Regions from separate parts of the Pseudomonas sp. Z4-7 genome, predicted to be linked through region 2. Evidence: riboswitches for the same ligand, from Rfam matches in the RefSeq annotation. Region 2 holds a riboswitch; each other region holds the start of a gene.
The links. A riboswitch is a leader RNA that binds a small molecule or an ion and turns the genes downstream of it on or off. The one in region 2 is predicted to bind cobalamin.
Positions count from the first base shown of each region.

Region 1: it holds a riboswitch for cobalamin, as region 2 does, so the genes downstream of both, cobW (cobalamin biosynthesis protein CobW) here and cobO (cob(I)yrinic acid a,c-diamide adenosyltransferase) in region 2, are expected to answer to the same signal.
Region 3: it holds a riboswitch for cobalamin, as region 2 does, so the genes downstream of both, J3P91_RS16960 (CbtB domain-containing protein) here and cobO (cob(I)yrinic acid a,c-diamide adenosyltransferase) in region 2, are expected to answer to the same signal.

Region 1 is NZ_CP071642.1:2,346,741-2,348,997, forward strand. It holds gene J3P91_RS10720 (glycerate kinase) at 1-1,092, shown strand, start outside; cobalamin riboswitch at 1,173-1,404, shown strand; gene cobW (cobalamin biosynthesis protein CobW) at 1,504-2,257, shown strand, end outside.
Region 2 is NZ_CP071642.1:4,591,335-4,593,591, reverse strand. It holds gene J3P91_RS20450 (hypothetical protein) at 1-481, opposite strand, end outside; cobalamin riboswitch at 641-873, shown strand; gene cobO (cob(I)yrinic acid a,c-diamide adenosyltransferase) at 956-1,567, shown strand; gene J3P91_RS20440 (cobyrinate a,c-diamide synthase) at 1,579-2,257, shown strand, end outside.
Region 3 is NZ_CP071642.1:3,784,996-3,787,252, reverse strand. It holds gene J3P91_RS16970 (cobalamin biosynthesis protein) at 1-167, opposite strand, end outside; gene J3P91_RS16965 (CbtA family protein) at 164-859, opposite strand; gene J3P91_RS16960 (CbtB domain-containing protein) at 871-1,059, opposite strand; cobalamin riboswitch at 1,157-1,377, opposite strand; partial or broken gene J3P91_RS16955 (MCP four helix bundle domain-containing protein) at 1,556-2,257, shown strand, end outside.

The DNA.
Region 1 (2,257 bases), 2.2 Mb from region 2:
GCCCAGGGCGTGGCGGACGCGATTGCCCAGGGGTTGGCTGAGGTCTGGCCGGATGCGCAGTTGATCAAATGCCCAATGGCCGACGGCGGGGAAGGGACGGTGGAGTCGGTGCTGGCGGCGTGCAACGGCCAGTGGCGTCGCACCCTGGTTCGCGGGCCCTTGGGCGCCGCTGTCGAGGCCCGCTGGGGCTGGCTGCCCGACAGCGGCACCGCGATCATCGAGATGGCTGAGGCCAGCGGCCTGCAACTGGTGCCGCCGGGACAGCGTGACGCGTGCTCCAGCAGCACCTTCGGCACCGGCGAACTGATTCGCGCCGCCCTCGATGAGGGTGCCCGGCGCGTGATCCTGGCGATCGGCGGCAGTGCCACCAACGACGGCGGAGCCGGGGCGATGCAGGCTCTGGGCGTGGCGCTGCTGGACGCACAGGGCCAATCGCTGCCGCCCGGCGGCGTGGCCCTGGGCAAACTGGCGCGCATTGACCTTAGCGAGTTGGACCCGCGCCTGGCCGGGGTGCGTTTCGAGATCGCCGCCGACGTCGATAACCCCTTGTGCGGGCCCCACGGCGCTTCAGCGGTGTTCGGCCCGCAGAAGGGAGCTTCTGCCGAGCAGGTGCAGCAACTGGATCGCGCGCTGGGGCATTTCGCCGAACACTGCGCCCAGGCGTTGCACCGGGACGTGCGCGACGAACCGGGCAGTGGCGCCGCCGGAGGCCTGGGATTCGCCGCCAAGGCCTTTCTCCAGGCCCGGTTTCGCACCGGCGTCGAAGTCGTTGCGCAATTGACCGGCCTGGCCGAGGCGATCAACGGGGCCGATCTGGTCATCACCGGCGAAGGCCGTTTCGATGCGCAGACCCTGCGCGGCAAGACGCCTTTTGGCGTGGCCCGCATTGCCCGGCGCCAAGGTGTACCGGTGATAGTCATTGCCGGCACGTTGGGGGAGGGTTACCAGGCGCTGTATGAGCATGGCATCGATGCCGCCTTTGCCCTGGCGAACGGGCCAATGACGCTGCAAGAAGCCTGCACCGATGCGCCACGCCTGTTGGCCGAGCGCGCGCGGGACATCGCCCGGCTCTGGCGCGTGGCGGCCCGCTAGATCGGCCGTGCCGGTGCCGACGATAAGGCACCGGCCCGCGGAGTTTGCCTCAGGGACATTGACCCGCCCGCGCACCCTGCGTAGCCTTGCGCCTTCGAGGTTCTTTGGCGTACGCCGAAGCTAAGAAGGGAACGCGGTCCAAGCCGCGGCTGCCCCCGCAACTGTGAACGGTGCTGTTTCTGCAAGGCCACTGTGCATGCCCTTTTTCAACGGGTGCACGGGAAGGCGCAGCAAATTGTCGGTCCAGGCTTTGTATGAAGCGTGGACCGGCCCGCCGTCAGCCAGGAGACCTGCCTCGACAACAGATTCTCACTACAACCGGGCGGGGTGATCCGGTGGCGAAATCTTCCGCGCGCGTCTGTGCCAGCGGTTGTCGTCCCGTTTGCCCGCCACCTTGCCAAAGGGCATCCGATGAAAACACTGGCCAAACTCCCCGTCACCATCGTCACCGGTTTCCTCGGCTCGGGTAAGACCACCTTGCTGCGGCACATGCTCGATAACGCCCAGGGCCGGCGCATCGCGGTGATCGTCAACGAATTCGGCGAGCTCGGTATCGACGGTGAGATTCTCAAGCAGTGCTCCATCGGTTGCACCGAAGAAGAAGCCAACGGCCGGGTCTACGAATTGGCCAACGGTTGCCTGTGCTGCACCGTGCAGGAAGAGTTTTTCCCGGTGATGCGCGAACTGGTGGCCCGTCGCGGCGACCTCGACCACATCCTCATCGAAACCTCTGGCCTGGCCCTGCCCAAGCCCTTGGTCCAGGCCTTCCAGTGGCCGGAAATCCGCAGCGCCTGCACGGTCGATGCGGTGATTACCGTGGTCGACAGCCCGGCCGTGGCCGCCGGTACTTTTGCCGCGTTCCCCGACCAGGTCGATGCCCAGCGCAAACTGGACCCGAACCTGGATCACGAATCGCCGCTGCACGAGCTGTTCGCCGATCAACTGGCGAGCGCCGACCTGGTGATCCTCAACAAGGCCGACCTGATCAGCCCTGAGGACCTGGCAAAAGTCCGCCTGGAAGTCGCCGAAGAATTGCCGCCAGCGGTCAAGGTCATCGAAGCCAGCAGCGGTCGCCTGCCGCTGGACGTACTGATCGGCCTGGGCGCCGGCTCCGAAGAGCACATCGACAGCCGCCACAGCCACCACGACCATCACCATGACGGTG
Region 2 (2,257 bases):
AGGTGTTCTCCTTCTGCAGGTCGTCGATCATGTCCTGCAACTCTTCTGGCGTGGCGCTTTGCTGGGCTTTTTGCGGGGCAACGAACAGGCAGCCCAGTTTCAGGTCGCTGGCGTAGCTGATGCGCTTGGCGTCGCTGGCGGCTTCGAGCAAAGGTTGGGTCAGGTTCAGGTTGTTGACCTTCGGCCAGCGCTGGGTGGCCTGGATGAAGGCGCGCTCATCGGTGCTGGCGATGAACAGGTCGGCGCTGACGTTGCGTTCGCCTTCTTCATTCTGCTTGCGCGTCGCTGCGTTCTGCAGCGTGACCATCTCCGCCATCCAGGCAGCGGCAGACAGCAACCCGAGGTTGGCTTTTTGATCATGCCAGTAGGGGGTGTCGTTATCGCCGCGCACGGCGTTGTAGCGATCGATACAGTCGAACCAGCGTTCCAGCACCGGGCGTAGAAACTCCAGCTTTGGATTGCTGATAATCATGCCTTGCATGCGTTTGCCCTCTTGTTCTTGTGATAGCGGGTCGTAGTGTCTATTTGATATCACTTGCCACAGCTTCACACAAGATCGATGTCAGTTTATTGATCAGGACCACTCAATGAGCCGATGCATGTGGCGGCTTTAATTGACGCTCCATCCCCAACCCTCTAACCTTCGCGGCTTGTTTCAGGTGCTCTGTGGCGCGGTCGCGGCCGACAGAGTGAAACAGGGAAGCCGGTGAGCGAACGCGAACCCGGCGCTGCCCCCGCAACGGTAAATGAGTCAACGCTGTGCTTTGTGGCCACGCAGGCCACTCACCACTGTGTCGCAAGACATGGGAAGGCGCGCAGCCAGGCATTACGCCGCTCATGAGCCCGGAGACCGGCCTGATTCATCCAACGGCATCACGGTGGGCGATGCCAGGCTCGCTGCCGTCCTTTTTTCTGCCCGCCCGCCGTTATCCAGTCCCAACGGAGAGCTCCCCTCATGACCGATACGCCCGATCGCGACGAACGCCACCTGGCGCGCATGCTGCGCAAGAAAGCCGTGATTGACGAGCGCATCGCCAATTCACCGAACGAGTGTGGCCTGCTGCTGGTGCTGACCGGCAACGGCAAGGGCAAGAGCAGTTCGGCGTTTGGCATGCTCGCCCGTGCCATGGGCCACGGCATGCAGTGCGGCGTGGTGCAGTTCATCAAAGGGCGCAACAGCACCGGCGAGGAGCTGTTTTTCCGACGCTTCCCGGAGCAGGTGCGCTTTCACGTCATGGGCGAAGGCTTTACTTGGGAAACCCAGGATCGTCAGCGCGACATCGCCGCCGCCGAAGCGGCCTGGGCGGTATCGCGGCAACTGCTCGGCGATCCGTCGATTGGCCTGGTGGTGCTTGATGAGCTGAACATCGCTCTCAAGCACGGTTATCTCGATCTCGATCAGGTTTTGAGCGACTTGCAGGCCCGCCCGCCCATGCAACATGTGGTGGTCACTGGCCGGGGTGCCAAGCCGGAAATGATCGAGCTGGCCGACACCGTGACCGAAATGGGCATGATCAAACATGCCTTCCAGGCCGGCATCAAGGCGCAGAAAGGCGTCGAACTGTGAACGATGCTTCGATGACCAGCCGCCACTGTCCGGCGGTGTTGATTGCCGCGCCGGCTTCCGGCCAGGGCAAGACCACCGTCACTGCGGCGCTGGCACGGTTGCATCGCAACCAGGGGCGCCAGGTGCGTGTGTTCAAATGCGGACCTGATTTCCTTGATCCGATGATCCTTGAGCGCGCCAGTGGCGCACCGGTCTATCAACTGGATATGTGGATGGTCGGCGAGCAGGAAAGTCGCCGACTGTTGTGGGAAGCCGCCGCCGAAGCGGACCTGATCCTGATCGAAGGGGTGATGGGGCTGTTCGACGGCACCCCGTCCAGCGCCGACCTGGCGCGCCACTTCGGCGTGCCGGTGCTGGCAGTGATCGACGGCACCGCCATGGCCCAGACGTTCGGCGCCCTGGCCCTGGGCCTGGCCCGTTATCAGCCGGACTTGCCGTTCGCTGGCGTACTGGCCAACCGGGTCGGCACCCTGCGCCACGCGCAATTGCTCGAGGGCAGCCTGACCGAAGGCCTGCGCTGGTACGGCGCGCTCTCGCGAGAAACCGGCATCGAGTTGCCGAGCCGCCATCTCGGACTGGTCCAGGCCAGCGAACTGAATGACCTGGACGTTCGCCTCGACGCAGCGGCCGAAGCATTGGCCAGCAGTTGTGAAGTGGCGTTGCCGCCCCAGGTCGAGTTCGCCGCGCCCG
Region 3 (2,257 bases), 810 kb from region 2:
AGCAGGCCCGGTTCGTCGTGCTTGAGATCGATACTGGCCAAGGCCTGTACATTATCGAGCGCAATGCCATGGGCCAGCAGCGTCTGCTCAAGCAATGCCCGCAATGCACTGGCCGGGCAACCGCGTTGGCAGCCCAGGCCGACCACCAGGATCGGCCCGCTATTCATGCGTCGTGGCGAGCCTGGGCGCCACGGCGAAACAGCCAGGCGCTGATCAGGCCCAGGGCGAGCCAGAACGCGACATTGGTCAGTTGCGCGGCGATCTTGAACTGGCTTTCCAGCGCCTCGGGGGCCAGCATCGAATGGACTTCAGGCTGCGGCGCGCCGATGACGTGAGGCACCAGCAACGTCGCAACACCCAGCAGCTTCAGCAGCCACTGCCGGCCGAAGGCAATCAGGGCGATGCCTACCGCCGTGGACGCCGCCGTGCCGATCCACCACATCTGCCGCTGGGCCAGCTCAGCCGCCGCCGTACCAGGCAGTTCCGGTGGCAGGCCAAGCGTTGGCGCGAGGACGAAGGTGGCGTAACCGGCCAGGCCCCAAAGCAAGCCCTGGGACGTACGCGTCGGCTCGCGCAAGGTGTACAGGCCCGCCAGCATCAGGGCGAAACCCACCGCGACCACCAGGTTGCCGCCGGTGGTGGCGAGCAGGCGTTGCCAGCCGTCTTGCGGTTCCCAGGCTTCGGCGTCGTGGCTGTGGGCAGCGCCCGAAGCATGCTCATGGACTTCGCTGGCCGGGGCCTTTTCGTAGGTTTCGGCTTGCTGAATCAGCGGCGAGACCCACAGGCTTTGTAGAAGAGTCAACAGCAGGGCGGCCAGCAGCCCGCTGAAACCGGCAGTCCGGGCGATACGCTTGATCATGTCGTCAGGTCTCAGTGGCACGGGAACGCGGCGCTGTGCCGGGTGTCGTGGGCCGCGTTGTGCACCGCTTCGATGTGGGAGAAACCGGCGAAGTAGACCAGGCCCGCACCGAGGATCGAGGCGAGGACCGCCGCGCTCAGGCGCTGGCTCAGGGTGACAGTGCTGCTGGTGGTGCGGGCGGTGCTGCTGATGGTCGACATGGCGCTTCCCTCGGGTTTGTCGGCGGGGAAGCGAGCGCAATGAAAACCCGGGCGAGGGCTCGCCAGAATTCGAACAGCGCCCGCCCACCGCGGGTTTGTTGAGCTTGAGTCATGGGCCGGTCTCCGGGCTCGCGAGGGGCTGGGCCAAAGCCTTGCCTGCAAGCGTCACCTTCCCATGCCAAGGCACAGTGGATTCGACGCTTCGCTCGCTTACCGTTGCGGGGGCAGCACCGGACTGACGTGGCCTTGGAGTAAAGCACACGATTCACCGGTTTCCCGTTTCACCCTGTGAAGGGCACCCGTAACTAGGCCGACAGGAGACCATGGGCGAGGCCGGGGCGTCAATCGCGGCTTCGCGCCACCGATGCGGTGGATTATTTTTCATCTCGCCCTGCAAAAGCCGCAAGTCAGGCCGATAACGAGGTAGGCGTACACACAATTATCCCAAACGATACGCTGGCGGCATGGAGGCTCGACCATCACCCGAGGCTTCCCCATGTCCCTACGCAGTTTGAATATCGCCCCCCGAGCCTTTCTCGGCTTCACTGTCATCGCACTGCTTGTCGTCGTCCTCGGCGTGTTCGCCGCCAATCGCATGTCCGTCATTCGCCAGGCTTCGGTGGACATGGAACAGACCCAGGTGCCCAGCGTCAGCCATCTGGCCAGTGTGATGGAAAGCGTCTTGCGTATGCGGATCCTCTCGTTTCGCATACTGGTGAACCGTGACCCGGCCAGCCTGAACGAGGCCGACGGGCGCATCGGTGTGCTGGTGGAAAAACTGCACAAGGCCAATAACAGCTATGCGGCGCTGCCAGCCACCCCGCAAGAGGCCGAGCTGTACAAGACTTTTTCCGCGACGCTTGCAAAGTATCTCGAGGCCCAGCAGGAAATGCTCCAGCTGTCGCGTCAGGACAAGCTTGATCAACTGCGCGCCCATATCAATACGCGGATCAAGGAAGGCACCGACCTGATGGGCGAACAGCTCAACAAACTCATCGAGTTCAACGTGGCCAGCGCCGGCGAAGCATCGGCCAAGGCTGACGGCTACTACAGCAGCGCCATCACCGGCATTATCGTCGTCTCGGTCATCGCCGCGCTGGCAACCGTGCTGCTGGCCTTGCTCCTGACCCGCAGTATTGTCACCCCCCTGAATCGGGCGCTCGAAGCAGCCCGGACCATAGCCGGCGGCAATCTGGTC